One region of the Chitinibacter sp. ZOR0017 genome, then DNA from elsewhere that is predicted to be linked to it. Evidence: predicted binding sites of a transcription regulator. Region 1 holds the regulator's gene; each other region holds the start of a gene.
What was found. Region 1 encodes NrdR, which represses ribonucleotide reductase genes. Its sites were predicted from a motif close to AAANACNATATATNGTNTTT; they were not measured.
Positions count from the first base shown of each region.

Region 2: nrdD (anaerobic ribonucleoside-triphosphate reductase) is a predicted target of NrdR. The motif match lies at 1,957-1,976, and genes of this name have one in related genera.
Region 3: L991_RS13440 (ribonucleoside-diphosphate reductase subunit alpha) is a predicted target of NrdR. The motif match lies at 2,216-2,235, and genes of this name have one in related genera.

Region 1 is NZ_JTLG01000008.1:100,561-104,715, forward strand. Features, by position in the region: gene L991_RS02555 (CorA family divalent cation transporter) at 1-41, shown strand, start outside; gene glyA (serine hydroxymethyltransferase) at 138-1,385, shown strand; gene nrdR (transcriptional regulator NrdR) at 1,606-2,058, shown strand; gene ribD (bifunctional diaminohydroxyphosphoribosylaminopyrimidine deaminase/5-amino-6-(5-phosphoribosylamino)uracil reductase RibD) at 2,058-3,194, shown strand; gene L991_RS17990 (zinc-ribbon domain-containing protein) at 3,209-3,373, shown strand; gene L991_RS02575 (riboflavin synthase) at 3,376-3,996, shown strand; gene ribBA (bifunctional 3,4-dihydroxy-2-butanone-4-phosphate synthase/GTP cyclohydrolase II) at 3,993-4,155, shown strand, end outside.
Region 2 is NZ_JTLG01000014.1:53,225-57,379, forward strand. Features, by position in the region: gene L991_RS16320 (sensor histidine kinase) at 1-228, opposite strand, end outside; gene hslU (ATP-dependent protease ATPase subunit HslU) at 401-1,723, shown strand; gene nrdD (anaerobic ribonucleoside-triphosphate reductase) at 2,121-4,155, shown strand, end outside.
Region 3 is NZ_JTLG01000044.1:72,876-77,030, reverse strand. Features, by position in the region: gene L991_RS13440 (ribonucleoside-diphosphate reductase subunit alpha) at 1-2,174, opposite strand, end outside; gene L991_RS13435 (peptidylprolyl isomerase) at 2,515-2,994, opposite strand; gene L991_RS13430 (peroxiredoxin) at 3,002-3,469, opposite strand; gene L991_RS13425 (cupin domain-containing protein) at 3,529-4,155, shown strand, end outside.

The DNA.
Region 1 (4,155 bases):
GCAACGTCTGGCGCAAAAAGAAAGCCCAGCCACCGGTATGAAAATCTTGCATGGCAGCCTGACTGGAGCGCATCTCGCTTTGCGCTAAGTCATGGTAGAATTACCTATCTTTTAACGGCCACGGATGCTTCCCGCTCATGTTCTCGAAGTCACAAACCATTGCCCAGTATGATCCAGAACTCGCTGCTGCCATTGCCGGCGAAGTCGTGCGTCAGCACGAACACATCGAGCTGATCGCTTCGGAAAACTACACCAGCCCAGCCGTGATGGAAGCGCAGGGTTCGCAGCTGACCAATAAATACGCGGAAGGCTATCCTGGCAAACGTTTCTACGGCGGTTGCGAACACGTGGACGTGATCGAGCAACTGGCCATTGATCGCATCAAAGCTCTGTTTGGTGCTGAATACGCCAACGTACAGCCACACTCTGGCTCGCAAGCCAACCAAGCTGTGTATTTCTCGATCCTGAAACCGGGCGACACCGTAATGGGTATGAACCTCGGTCATGGCGGTCACCTGACGCATGGTTCGCCAGCTAATCTTTCCGGCAAATTGTTCAATATCGTGGCCTACGGTCTGAACGAAAACGAAGAAATCGATTACGACGATATGGAGCGCGTAGCGCTGGAAACCAAGCCAAAACTGCTGATCGGTGGTGCTTCGGCTTATGCACTGCGTTTTGACTGGGCGCGTATGCGTGAAATCGCCGACAAAGTCGGTGCCTACTTCATGGTGGATATGGCCCACTACGCCGGTCTGATCGCGGCGGGTGTATATCCAAACCCTGTGCCACACGCGCACTTCGTTACTTCAACCACCCACAAAACCCTGCGTGGTCCACGTGGCGGTATCATTCTGGCGAAAGCTGAATTTGAAAAGAGCCTGAATTCAAACGTGTTCCCAACACTGCAAGGCGGCCCGCTGATGCACGTGATTGCAGCCAAAGCCGTGGCCTTTAAAGAAGCTGCGACGCCTGAATTCAAAGCTTACCAAGCGCAAGTGCTGAAAAACGCTGCAGCAATGGCCAAAACTCTGGCTGAGCGTGGTCTGCGCATTATTTCTGGTCGCACCGAGTCGCACGTATTCCTGGTTGATCTGCGTCCGAAAAACCTGACTGGTAAAGCTGCTGACGCCTTCCTGGGCAAAGCGCACATTACTGTGAACAAAAACGCGATCCCGAATGACCCAGAAAGCCCATTCGTGACTTCAGGTATCCGTATCGGTGCGCCAGCGATCACCACGCGTGGCTTTAAGGAAGAAGAAGCGATTCAAGTCGCTAATCTGATCGCTGATGTGCTGGATAATCCAGAAGACGAAGCAAATATCGCAGCAGTGGCCGCGAAAGTAAAAGCGCTGACCGCGCGCTTCCCGGTTTACGGCGACTAAGTTTTAGCGGTACTCAGAAGACAGGTGGCGCCGCTGCGCCACCTTTTTCTATTTACAGAGCAAACAATTCACTTTTTGCGTGCTCTAGGGTATATCCCGAATCTTGTTTTGTCACAAGCTTTGGCACCATATACCTACTCGGTGTATTTGGGGTGCTTGTATTTTGCGCCGCAGCACTGATCTAATTGATGTTCTTTGTTGATCTTTACGGGGTTCGTGCATGAAGTGCCCATTTTGTGGTTCACCTGATACGCAGGTGGTTGATTCGCGAGTATCCGACGAAGGGGATGTCGTGCGTCGCCGGCGTCGCTGCGCGATCTGCGATAAGCGCTTTACCACCTACGAAACCGCCGAAGTCCGTATGCCGCAGGTGGTGAAACAAACCGGCCAGCGGGTTGAGTTTGATCGCGAAAAAGTACGCACCAGTTTCCTGCGCGCCCTGCATAAACGTCCGGTACCCACGCCGCTGGTGGACGAAGCCATTTCCCGCATCATTCAACGTGTCCTCACCATCGGTGAGCGTGAAATCATGTCCCGTCAGATCGGTGAGATGGTGATTGCCGAGCTCGCCAAGTTGGATAAAGTCGCCTATATCCGCTTCGCCTCGGTCTATCGTTCCTTCCAGGATGTGGAAGACTTCCGCGATGTGATTCGCGAAGTGAGCAAGCAATAATGAGTTTTTCCGCCTTTGATCAGGCCATGATGGCCAAAGCGCTGCAAGTGGCAGCGCAAGGTGCTGCACTCACGAGCCCAAACCCTTGTGTGGGCGCGGTGATTGTGGCCGGTGAAGACATCATCGGCTACGGTCATAGCCAGGCAGCGGGCGGCGCGCATGCCGAAATCATGGCGTTGAAAATGGCCAAGGCCAAAGCGCCGGGCCAATTAGTCGGCGCAACGGCCTATGTCACCCTGGAGCCTTGCAGCCATTTTGGCCGCACCCCGCCGTGCGCCAATGCGCTGATTGGGGCTGGCATCGACCGCGTCATCGCCGCTTTACGCGACCCTAATCCTTTGGTGGCCGGGCAGGGTTTGGCACGACTGGCCAACCATGGCATCGAAGTGGCCCATGGCTTGCTGGCCGAGCAGGCGCGCGAGCTACACAAGGGTTTTCTCAGCCGCATGATCCGCCAGCGCCCGTGGGTTACGGTTAAATTGGCCGCGAGCTTAGACGGCCGCATTGCCCTAGAAAACGGACAATCCCAATGGATTACCGGCGCCGAGGCGCGGCTGGATGTACAGCGTTTGCGCGCGCAAGCCTGTGCCGTGCTCACTGGGGTGGGCACGGTGCTGGCCGATGATCCGCAACTGAATGTACGCGAGCTGGCAGTAAGCCGGCAGCCACAGCGGGTGGTACTCGATAGCCGAGGTCGTACGCCGCATGCCGCGAAGGTGCTCACCAGTAGCGGTGGTTACACCCATGTGCTCAGTGGCGCCGGCCCCGCTGAACTGCAGCATTTTCACAGTGAGCAATCCTGTGCCGTGCAGTTGCCGCTGTGCGATGGCGAGCTCGACCTGCATGCCGCCATGGCATATCTGGGGCAGCAAGGCTTTAATCAGGTCTTGGTCGAGGCCGGCGGAACGCTAGTGGGCGCTTTGCTGCAGGCAGGTTTGGTGGATGAGATCATCCTTTATCAGGCGATGACCTTGCTGGGCAAAGGGCGCGGCATGGCCGACTTTTCCTTAAGCGACCTGGCCGATCAGCACCGCCTGACGCTACTGGAACAACGCCGCGTGGGCGCCGATCAGCGCCTGACCTTGCGTTTAACAAAGCCGCACATCGCCTTTGCCCAAGCCACCGCGGTGGCTTAAGCCGGAGCCTCAACATGACTGAATCAACGACCCTGCGTTGCCCCGATTGTGGCCAAGCCCTTGAGGTTCTCGCTGCCTGTGGCGCGAAAAGTTATTTCTGCAATCACTGTAATGAACTGAAATCTTCGCAACGGGTGAAAGAGGCTAATCCGGCCCAATTCACCGCACCTAAGGACTAAACATGTTTACCGGCATTATTCAGGCCATCGGGCAGATCGAAGCAGTGGACGCCTTTGAAGGGGGCGTACGCCTCACCGTAGATGCAGGCGAATTAGACCTTTCCAATGTAGTACTGGGGGATAGTATTGCTCACAACGGCGCATGCATGACTGTGATTGAGCAGATACCCCCACGCAAATACAAAATTGATGTTTCCAATGAATCGCTGCGCTGTACCGTTGGCCTAGATCGGCCGGGCCCAGTGAACCTGGAAAAAGCCATGCGCTTAGGCGACATGTTGGGTGGGCATATGGTGTCCGGTCACGTGGATGGTGTTGGCACCGTGCTGGCGTTTGATCCGGTCGGCGAAAATCGCCTGCTGCGCATTGCTGCTCCGGCCACGCTGGCGCGTTATCTTGCCGCGAAGGGCTCGGTGGTGGTCAATGGCGTCTCGCTTACCACCAATACCGTGCGTGACACAGCGGCGGGTTGCGAATTTGAAATCAATCTAATCCCGCACACCTTGTCGGTGACCACGCTTGGCCAGCTGCAAGCTGGCGCGCAGGTAAATCTCGAAATCGACCTGATTGCCCGCTATGTTGAACGGATGGTATCGCTAGAGCAGCAAGGGAGCGCCGTATGAGTCAGATTGCCCCAGTACAGGAAATCATCGCCGAGCTAAAAGCCGGCCGCATGGTGGTGTTGGTGGATGAAGAAGATCGCGAAAATGAAGGCGATCTGGTTTTGGCCGCCGATTTTGTGACGCCCGAGGCGATCAACTTCATGGCCAAATATGGCCGTG
Region 2 (4,155 bases), on a different contig from region 1:
GCGGTCACCCTCGGCGCGCCAGCGCTGCAACACGCGCTGACGTTGCGCCAACAACCACAACCCCGAAAATACCAGGGGTATAGCCATACAAAAAAGCAATACCAAGGCCAGTAGCGCAATACCCTGCCAACTCAGGCTAACCGCCAGCGCCCTGCTACTAATCTGGAATGGCCATTGCTCCAGCGGCAGCAAAACCAGCGCCAGCAGCAGGCCTGCAGGCAATAACACCACGCCCGCCATCGCCCCATAAAAATATCGCTTCGCTGTCACAGGCCGCCCGCATCTGCATTGACCGGCTCTTACTATAGACAGGCATTACGCCGCGCGCCGCGCCAAGCGGGGCTTTAAATTCGGCGGCACGGCATTATTTAATACAGCATTGATCTCCAGGAAGCACAGCATGACGCAGATGACCCCACAGGAAATTGTTCACGAGCTGGACAAACACATTGTTGGCCAAGCCGCCGCCAAAAAAGCCGTGGCCATTGCCTTGCGCAATCGCTGGCGGCGCCAGCAAGTGGCCGAGCCACTGCGGCATGAAATCACCCCGAAAAACATTCTGATGATCGGCCCCACCGGGGTGGGCAAAACCGAAATCGCCCGCCGGCTGGCCAAGCTGGCCGATGCGCCGTTTATTAAAGTCGAAGCCACCAAATTCACCGAAGTGGGTTATGTGGGCAAAGATGTCGACAGCATCATTCGTGATCTGATGGAAATCGCCATCAAGCAGGTGCGCGATCAGGCCATCGCCCGCAACCGCGTCAAAGCCGAAGCCGCGGCGGAAGAACGCGTGCTGGATGTGCTGCTGCCCCCACCGGCAAACAGCTATGGCAGCGTGAATCACGATGACAGCCAAAGCGAAACGCGGCAGAAATTCCGCAAAATGCTGCGCGAAGGCAAATTTGACGACAAAGACATCGAAATCGACGTCGCCGCCGCCCCACCGACCATGGAAGTATTCAGCCCACCGGGGATGGAAGATTTTTCCAATCAGCTGCAACAGATGTTTAAAGGCGCGATGGGTGGCAAAACCAAAAAACAAAAACTCAAGGTCGCCGACGCGCTCAAGCTACTGGTGGATGAAGAAGCCGCCAAGCTGGTGAACGAAGACGATGCCAAGCAAGAAGCGCTGCAAGCCGTGGAGCAAAACGGCATTGTGTTTATCGACGAGATCGATAAAGTCACCACCCGCGCCGAAGGCAGCAGCGGTGAAGTCTCGCGCCAAGGGGTACAGCGCGATTTGCTGCCGCTGGTCGAGGGCACGACGGTCAGCACCAAATATGGCATGGTGAAAACCGACCACATTCTGTTTATTGCCAGCGGCGCCTTCCATCTGGCCAAACCCTCCGATCTGATCCCCGAGCTGCAAGGCCGTTTTCCGATCCGCGTGGAGCTCAACTCGCTCACCGTCGATGATTTCGCCACCATCCTCACCGGCACCGATGCTTGCCTTGCCAAGCAGTATCAGGCGCTGCTGGCCACCGAAGAGATCGAGGTGCAATTTACGCCTGAAGGCATTCAGCAAATGGCAGCGATGGCGTTTCAGGTGAACGAAAGCACCGAAAACATCGGCGCGCGCCGGCTGTACACCATCATGGAACGGCTACTGGAAGACGTTTCGTTCGAGGCCAAGCGCGGCGCCGTGGTGGTCGATGCCGATTTTGTGCGCCAGAAACTCGGCGGCGTAGCAGCCAACGAAGACCTCGCGCGCTACATGCTCTAAACACCGCCTGGGTATTGCCTTGGGGGCTATATATTCAAAAGCCCCTATAGCAATACCCCTTTCATTTCCGCAAAGACCACACCGCCAGACCGCCGCGCGCCAACTACATCCCCGCGCCACAATATCACCCGCCCAGCCGACGAGCCCCCCCCGCCTTACAGGCTGCCGCGCCAGTACGCGTCAGAATTTGACCCTCATCAAAACTCAAATATTTAGCGCAACACCGCCACAAAAAACACAATATATTGTGTTTCAACACGACAACGGCCCTAGCTGAAGTCGTGCAGGTTGTTCCGGTCTGCGTGCAGACCATCACGGAGCCATATTTCGGGCGGGCCAACCGCCCGCCCGCTTTTTTGGCCCTAGCGCCCCTTTTTTTGCGAGGATTTTGCCCATCATGCTCAAAGTGACCAAACGCGACGGAGCCCGTGCCGCCTACGATAGCGCCAAGATTTTTGAAGCCTGCCGCAAAGCGGCCTCGGCGGCGTGCTATCCGCAGCCCGAGGCGCTGGCCGAACGGATCACCGAGCAAGTGGAAGAAACCTGCCGCCTGCTCAGCCAGCAAGGCCCGCTCGACATCCCGACGATTCAGCAGCTGGTCGAAAACGCCCTGATGCTGGAATACCCGGAAGTAGCGCGGATTTACATCGAGTATCGCCACGATCGCGATCGTATTCGCGCACAGGGCTCAGAACTGCACGCCAAGCTGATGGGCTTGGTGAATAAAACGGATGTGGATGCCACCACCGAAAACGCTAATAAAGACGCCAATGTATTCCCTGTAATGCGTGATTTGATGGCCGGGATTGTCTCCAAGCAATTTGCCAGCACTTTCCTGCCCAAAGACATTCTGGAAGCACACAACAGCGGTGATATTCATTTTCACGATCTGGATTACTCCCCGTTTCTACCCTTTACCAATTGCTGCCTGGTGGATCTGAAAGGCATGCTGGAACACGGCTTTCGCCTTGGTAACGCAAAAATCGAAAGCCCGAAATCCGTCGGCGTGGCCTGCGCGGTGACGGCACAAATCATTGCCCAAGTGGCCAGTCATCAATATGGTGGCACCACAATTCCGAATATCGACCAAACGCTGGCGCCGTATGTGCTGAAAACCTACGAGAAAAATCTCGCGATTGCCGCCGACTATGGCATCAGTGAGCCGGAACGCTATGCGCGAGAACGCACCGAAAAAGAAGCCTACGACGGCATTCAGGCCTGCGAATACGAGATCAACACGCTATTTAGCTCGAATGGCCAACAGCCATTTGTGACGTTCTCGTTCGGCATGGGCACTAGCTGGGCAGAGCGAATTATTCAGCAGGCGATTTTGCGCGTGCGCATCAAAGGGCTGGGCAAGGAAGGCACTACGCCGGTGTTTCCGAAACTGGTGTTCTTTCTGGAAGCCGGCATCAACCTCAAACCCAGCGACCCGAACTACGACATTAAACAGTTGGCACTGGAATGCACATCAAAACGGATGTACCCCGACATCATTTCGGCCAAGCTCAACCGCCAGATCACCGGCTCTAGCGTGCCGGTCTCGCCCATGGGCTGCCGCAGTTTCTTGTCGGTCTGGCGCGATGAAGCCGGCCGCGAAGTGCTGGATGGGCGCAATAATCTGGGCGTGGTCAGCCTGAACCTGCCGCGCATTGCAATTGAGGCGCAAGGCAGCCAGACCCGCTTTTTTGAGATTTTGCATAGCCGCCTGCAGCTATGCTACCAAGCGCTGAATATCCGCATTCAGCGTCTCTCCGGCGTGAAAGCCAATGTGGCGCCGATTTTATATACCGAAGGCGCATTTGGCGTGCGGCTCAAACCGCAAGACGACATCATGAGCCTATTTCGTAATGGCCGCGCCTCGATCTCGCTGGGCTATATCGGCTTGCACGAAGTGGGTGTGCTGTTGTTTGGCGTGCATCCGGCCGAATGTGCCGAAGCACAGGCTTTCTTGCGCCATGTGGTGCGAGTGATGGCCGACACCACCACGCGTTGGAAAAAAGAAACCGGCATCGGCTTCTCGCTGTATTCCACCCCGAGTGAATCACTGTGCCACCGTTTCTGCAAACTGGATGCCGCGCGGTTTGGCGAGATTGCCGAAGTGACCGACAAGGGCTACTACACCAATTCCTTCCATCTGGATGTGCTGCGCAAGGTTAACCCCTTCGCCAAGATCGACTTTGAAGCCGGCTACGCCGAATACGCCAGCGGCGGGCATATTACCTATGTTGAGCTGCCGAATATGCAGCACAACCTGCTGGCACTAGAGCGCATTTGGGATTACGCAGTCGAAAAAGTGCCGTACTTTGGCAGCAACACCCCAGTCGATGCCTGCGGCGCCTGCGGTTTTATGGGCGAAGCGCTGGCCACTGCGGCCGGTTTTGTCTGCCCAGACTGCGGCAACACCGACAGTGCGACACTTTCCGTCACCC
Region 3 (4,155 bases), on a different contig from region 1:
AGCAGGCGCAATGAGTCTTGCGGCAAGATGCCACGATCCCACAGACTGCCTTTGTAGCTACCGTAAGTGCCGCGCTCTTGCGCCAGCTCGGTTGAGGCCCAGTAAGCGTGGTAGGCCACGGTTTCCATCGACAGATCGGCAAATTCCACCGCCGCCTCTGAGGCATACGGTACGCGCAGGGCGTGCAGGCAATCCTGGAAGCCCATAATGCCCAGACCCACCGGACGGTGTTTCAGATTGGCATTGCGCGCTTTGCGCACCGGGTAGAAGTTAATGTCGATCACGTTGTCGAGCATGCGCATCGCGGTTTTCACCGTGCGCGACAGTTTCTCGGCATCGAGCTGACCATTTTTCAGGTGGTTGTACAGATTGATCGAGCCCAGATTACATACGGCGATTTCTTCGTCGTTGGTGTTCAGGGTGATTTCGGTACATAGATTCGACGAATGCACGACGCCAACGTGTTGCTGCGGGCTGCGAATATTGCATGGGTCTTTGAAGGTGATCCATGGGTGGCCGGTTTCGAACAGCATGGTCAGCATTTTGCGCCACAGCGTCAGCGCCGGGATTTTCTTCGCCACGCGCATTTCACCACGGGCCGCTTTGGCTTCGTAGTTCAGGTAGGCGGTTTCAAAGGCTTTGCCGACTTTATCGTGCAGATCGCTGGCTTCGGATGGGCTGAACAAAGTCCACTCGCCGCCTTCCATCACGCGTTTCATAAACAGATCAGGAATCCAGTTGGCTGAATTCATGTCGTGGGTACGGCGACGATCATCACCGGTGTTTTTACGCAGCTCGAGGAATTCTTCGATGTCGGCGTGCCAGGTTTCCAGGTAGGCACACACGGCGCCTTTACGTTTACCACCCTGGTTTACGGCCACGGCAGTGTCGTTCACCACTTTCAGGAATGGCACCACGCCTTGTGACTTGCCATTGGTGCCCTTGATGTGGCTGCCCATCGCGCGGACGTTGGTCCAGTCATTGCCCAAGCCACCGGCGAATTTCGACAGCAAGGCGTTTTCTTTCAGTGCTTCGAAAATGCCATCCAGATCATCCGGTACGGTGGTCAGGTAGCAGCTCGACATCTGGCTGTGACGGGTACCCGAGTTGAACAGCGTCGGGGTTGAGCTCATAAAGTCGAAGCTCGACAACACGTTGTAGAATTCGATGGCGCGCTCTTCACGATTGATTTCGTTCAGCGCCAGGCCCATGGCCACGCGCATAAAGAAGATTTGCGGCAATTCGATGCGGCGATCTTCGATATGCAGGAAATAGCGGTCGTACAGGGTTTGCAGGCCGAGGTAACCGAACTGGTAATCGCGGTTATGATCCAGCGCGGCCGCGAGTTTTTCCAGATTGAACTGGGCCAGTTTTTCATCCAGCAGCTCGGCATCGATGCCTTTTTTCACATAGCGCGGGAAATACTCGGCGTAGCGGGTGGCCATCTCTTCGTGGCTCACCTCTTCGCCCAGCACTTCGCGGCGCAGGCTGTGCAGCACCAGACGGGCGGTAACTTGGGTGTAGGCTGGGTCGACTTCCAGGAAGGTACGCGCCGCCAATACGGTCGATTTGCGCAGCTCTTCGGCTGGTACGCCGTCGTAGAGGTTTTTCAGGGTTTCGGCCAAGATTTGTTCTTGGTCGGTGTAGGCTTCCAGGCCCGTACACGCAGAAGCGATCAGCGCTTTGAGCTTGCTGATATCCAGCGGGCGGCTAGAGCCATCTTCGTATTGCACATTGATCGCGTGTTGCTGCTCGGCTGGCTGATCCTGGCGGGCGGCCGCGCGCTCGCGCTGACGCTCATTGCGATACAGTACATAGGCACGCGCCACGTCGTGTTCGCCCGAGCGCATCAGCGCCAGCTCAACCTGATCCTGGATGTCTTCGATATGGATCGCGCCACCATCGGGCTTGCGGCGCATCAGCGCGCTGACCGCAGCATCCGTCAGACGTGCCACCAGCTCACGCACCGCCGCGCTGGAAGCGGCATGGCTACCCTGTACGGCGATAAAGGCCTTGGTTAGCGCCACGGTGATCTTGGTGGGCTCAAAAGGCACCACCGCGCCATTGCGACGGATAATCTTGTAGTTGGCGTACTGCGCAGCATCGTGCGACAGCGCCGGTACTTCGGCATTCTCGTTGCGGCTGGCTGGGGTACTTTCAAGCGTAGCGTACATGCACGGATCCTTGTGTATAAGTCTGTGTATAGTTTGTGGGGAAACACAACATCTTGTGTTGAGCTCACCTTGTTGGCACAAATACTAGGGGAAAGTGGGGGACTAGTGCAACAGGCGCGCGATGTGCTAGCGGACCAGCGGTGGTGGGTAGGCCGGCAAACCAAGCAAAGCGGGACTTGGCTCAGCTGTGCTCACATTAAACTTACATGACAGGCGGTTGCAAGTTTGCAACAACTGCGAAAACGCCAGCTTGGCAGGGCATGAAAAACGGCGACCTAAAGAGATCGCCGTAAATATTACCGCGCAGAGATGACAGCCATGCTGCCATCGCTAGCACAGATTAATGGTGGTGGCCGTGTTCGCCGTGCACGTGACCGTGCGCGATTTCTTCAGCGCTGGCTTCACGCACATCAGTCACCTGGGCTTTGAACACGATGTTCATGCCGGCAAATGGGTGGTTGCCATCCACAGTCACGCGGTTGCCTTCGATTTCAGTCACGCGGAACAGAATGATTTCGCCGGTTTCTGGATCATCTGCTTCAAACATCATGCCCACGGATACTTCAGGTGGGAACTGATCTTTCTCTTCGTCGCGTACGAGTTCTGGGTCGAATTCGCCGAAAGCGTCGTCAGCCGACATGCTCACTTCCACCAGATCACCGGTGGTTTTGCCGTGCAGCGCTTCTTCAACCAGCGGCAGGATATTGTCATAACCGCCATGCAGATATGCAATCGGCTCTTCGGTTTTGTCCAGTTGGTTGCCCTCTGCGTCGAACATCTGATAGTGCAGTGTAACAACGGAATTTTTAGCGATTTGCATAGTTGGATTATCCTAGCTGTTTGACAAGATTTAGTATTTCGGCCGCATGGCCTTTGGGCGATACGTGATACAGTGCGTGGCGGATCACGCCAGCATGATCGATCACAAAGGTAGAGCGCTCAATGCCGTATCTTACCATGCCCTGCGCTTCCCATTCGTGCACGGCATGATACAGACGGCTGACTTCCAGCTCGGTGTCGGCCAGCAGATCAAACGCCAAACCTTGCTCATCGATAAAGCTGTCGTGCGACAGACAGTCATCCGAGCTAACCCCGAGAATAATCGTCTGGTATTGCGCAAATGCGTCAACCCGATCGGAAAACTCCACCGCCTCGACAATGCCGCCCGGGGTGTGATCTTTGTTAAAAAAGTACAACACGACATTGCGCTGGCCACGAAACTGGCTCAATTGCACCATGTCCATGGCGGCATCCGGCAAGGCAAAGTCCGGTGCCAGGTCTCCGGCATTCAGCATGAATTCTCCAGTCGGTGCGATAATAGTCTTTGTTATGGTTTTCTTTATAGTCACTCGCGATGCGTAAAACAGCTTTCCATGCCCCGCTGCTCGGCGGAATCAGCCCTGAAACCTTTCTGGCCGAATATTGGCAAAAAAAACCGCTGCTGATTCGCCAGGCCTGGGATCGCTTTCCCGAGCTGATCGATTTTGCCCGCTTAAGCGAATTTGCCCAGCGCGACGACATCGAATCGCGGCTGATTACCCAGCAAAACGGCCGCTGGACGCTCGAGCGCGGCCCGTTTAGCCCCAGCCGCCTCAAGCGTTTGCCCGAAACCGACTGGACCATCTTGGTACAAGATGTGAACCATCAGGTGCCGCACATCGCCAAGTTTTTATACCAGTTTAATTTCCTGCCTTATGCCCGGCTGGATGACGTGATGATCTCCTACGCCCCACCCGGCGGCACAGTCGGCCCGCATTATGATTCTTATGATGTATTTTTGTTGCAGGTGGGTGGCAGAAAACGTTGGCAAATTTCCAGCGACGACGCGATGGGCTTTATCGAAGACGCCCCAATCCGGGTCCTGAAAGAATTCAACCCTGAGCAGGAATGGATACTGGAACATGGCGATATGCTGTATCTGCCCCCCAAATATGCGCACTATGGCGTTGCCCTTGAGCCGGGCATGACTTATTCGGTGGGG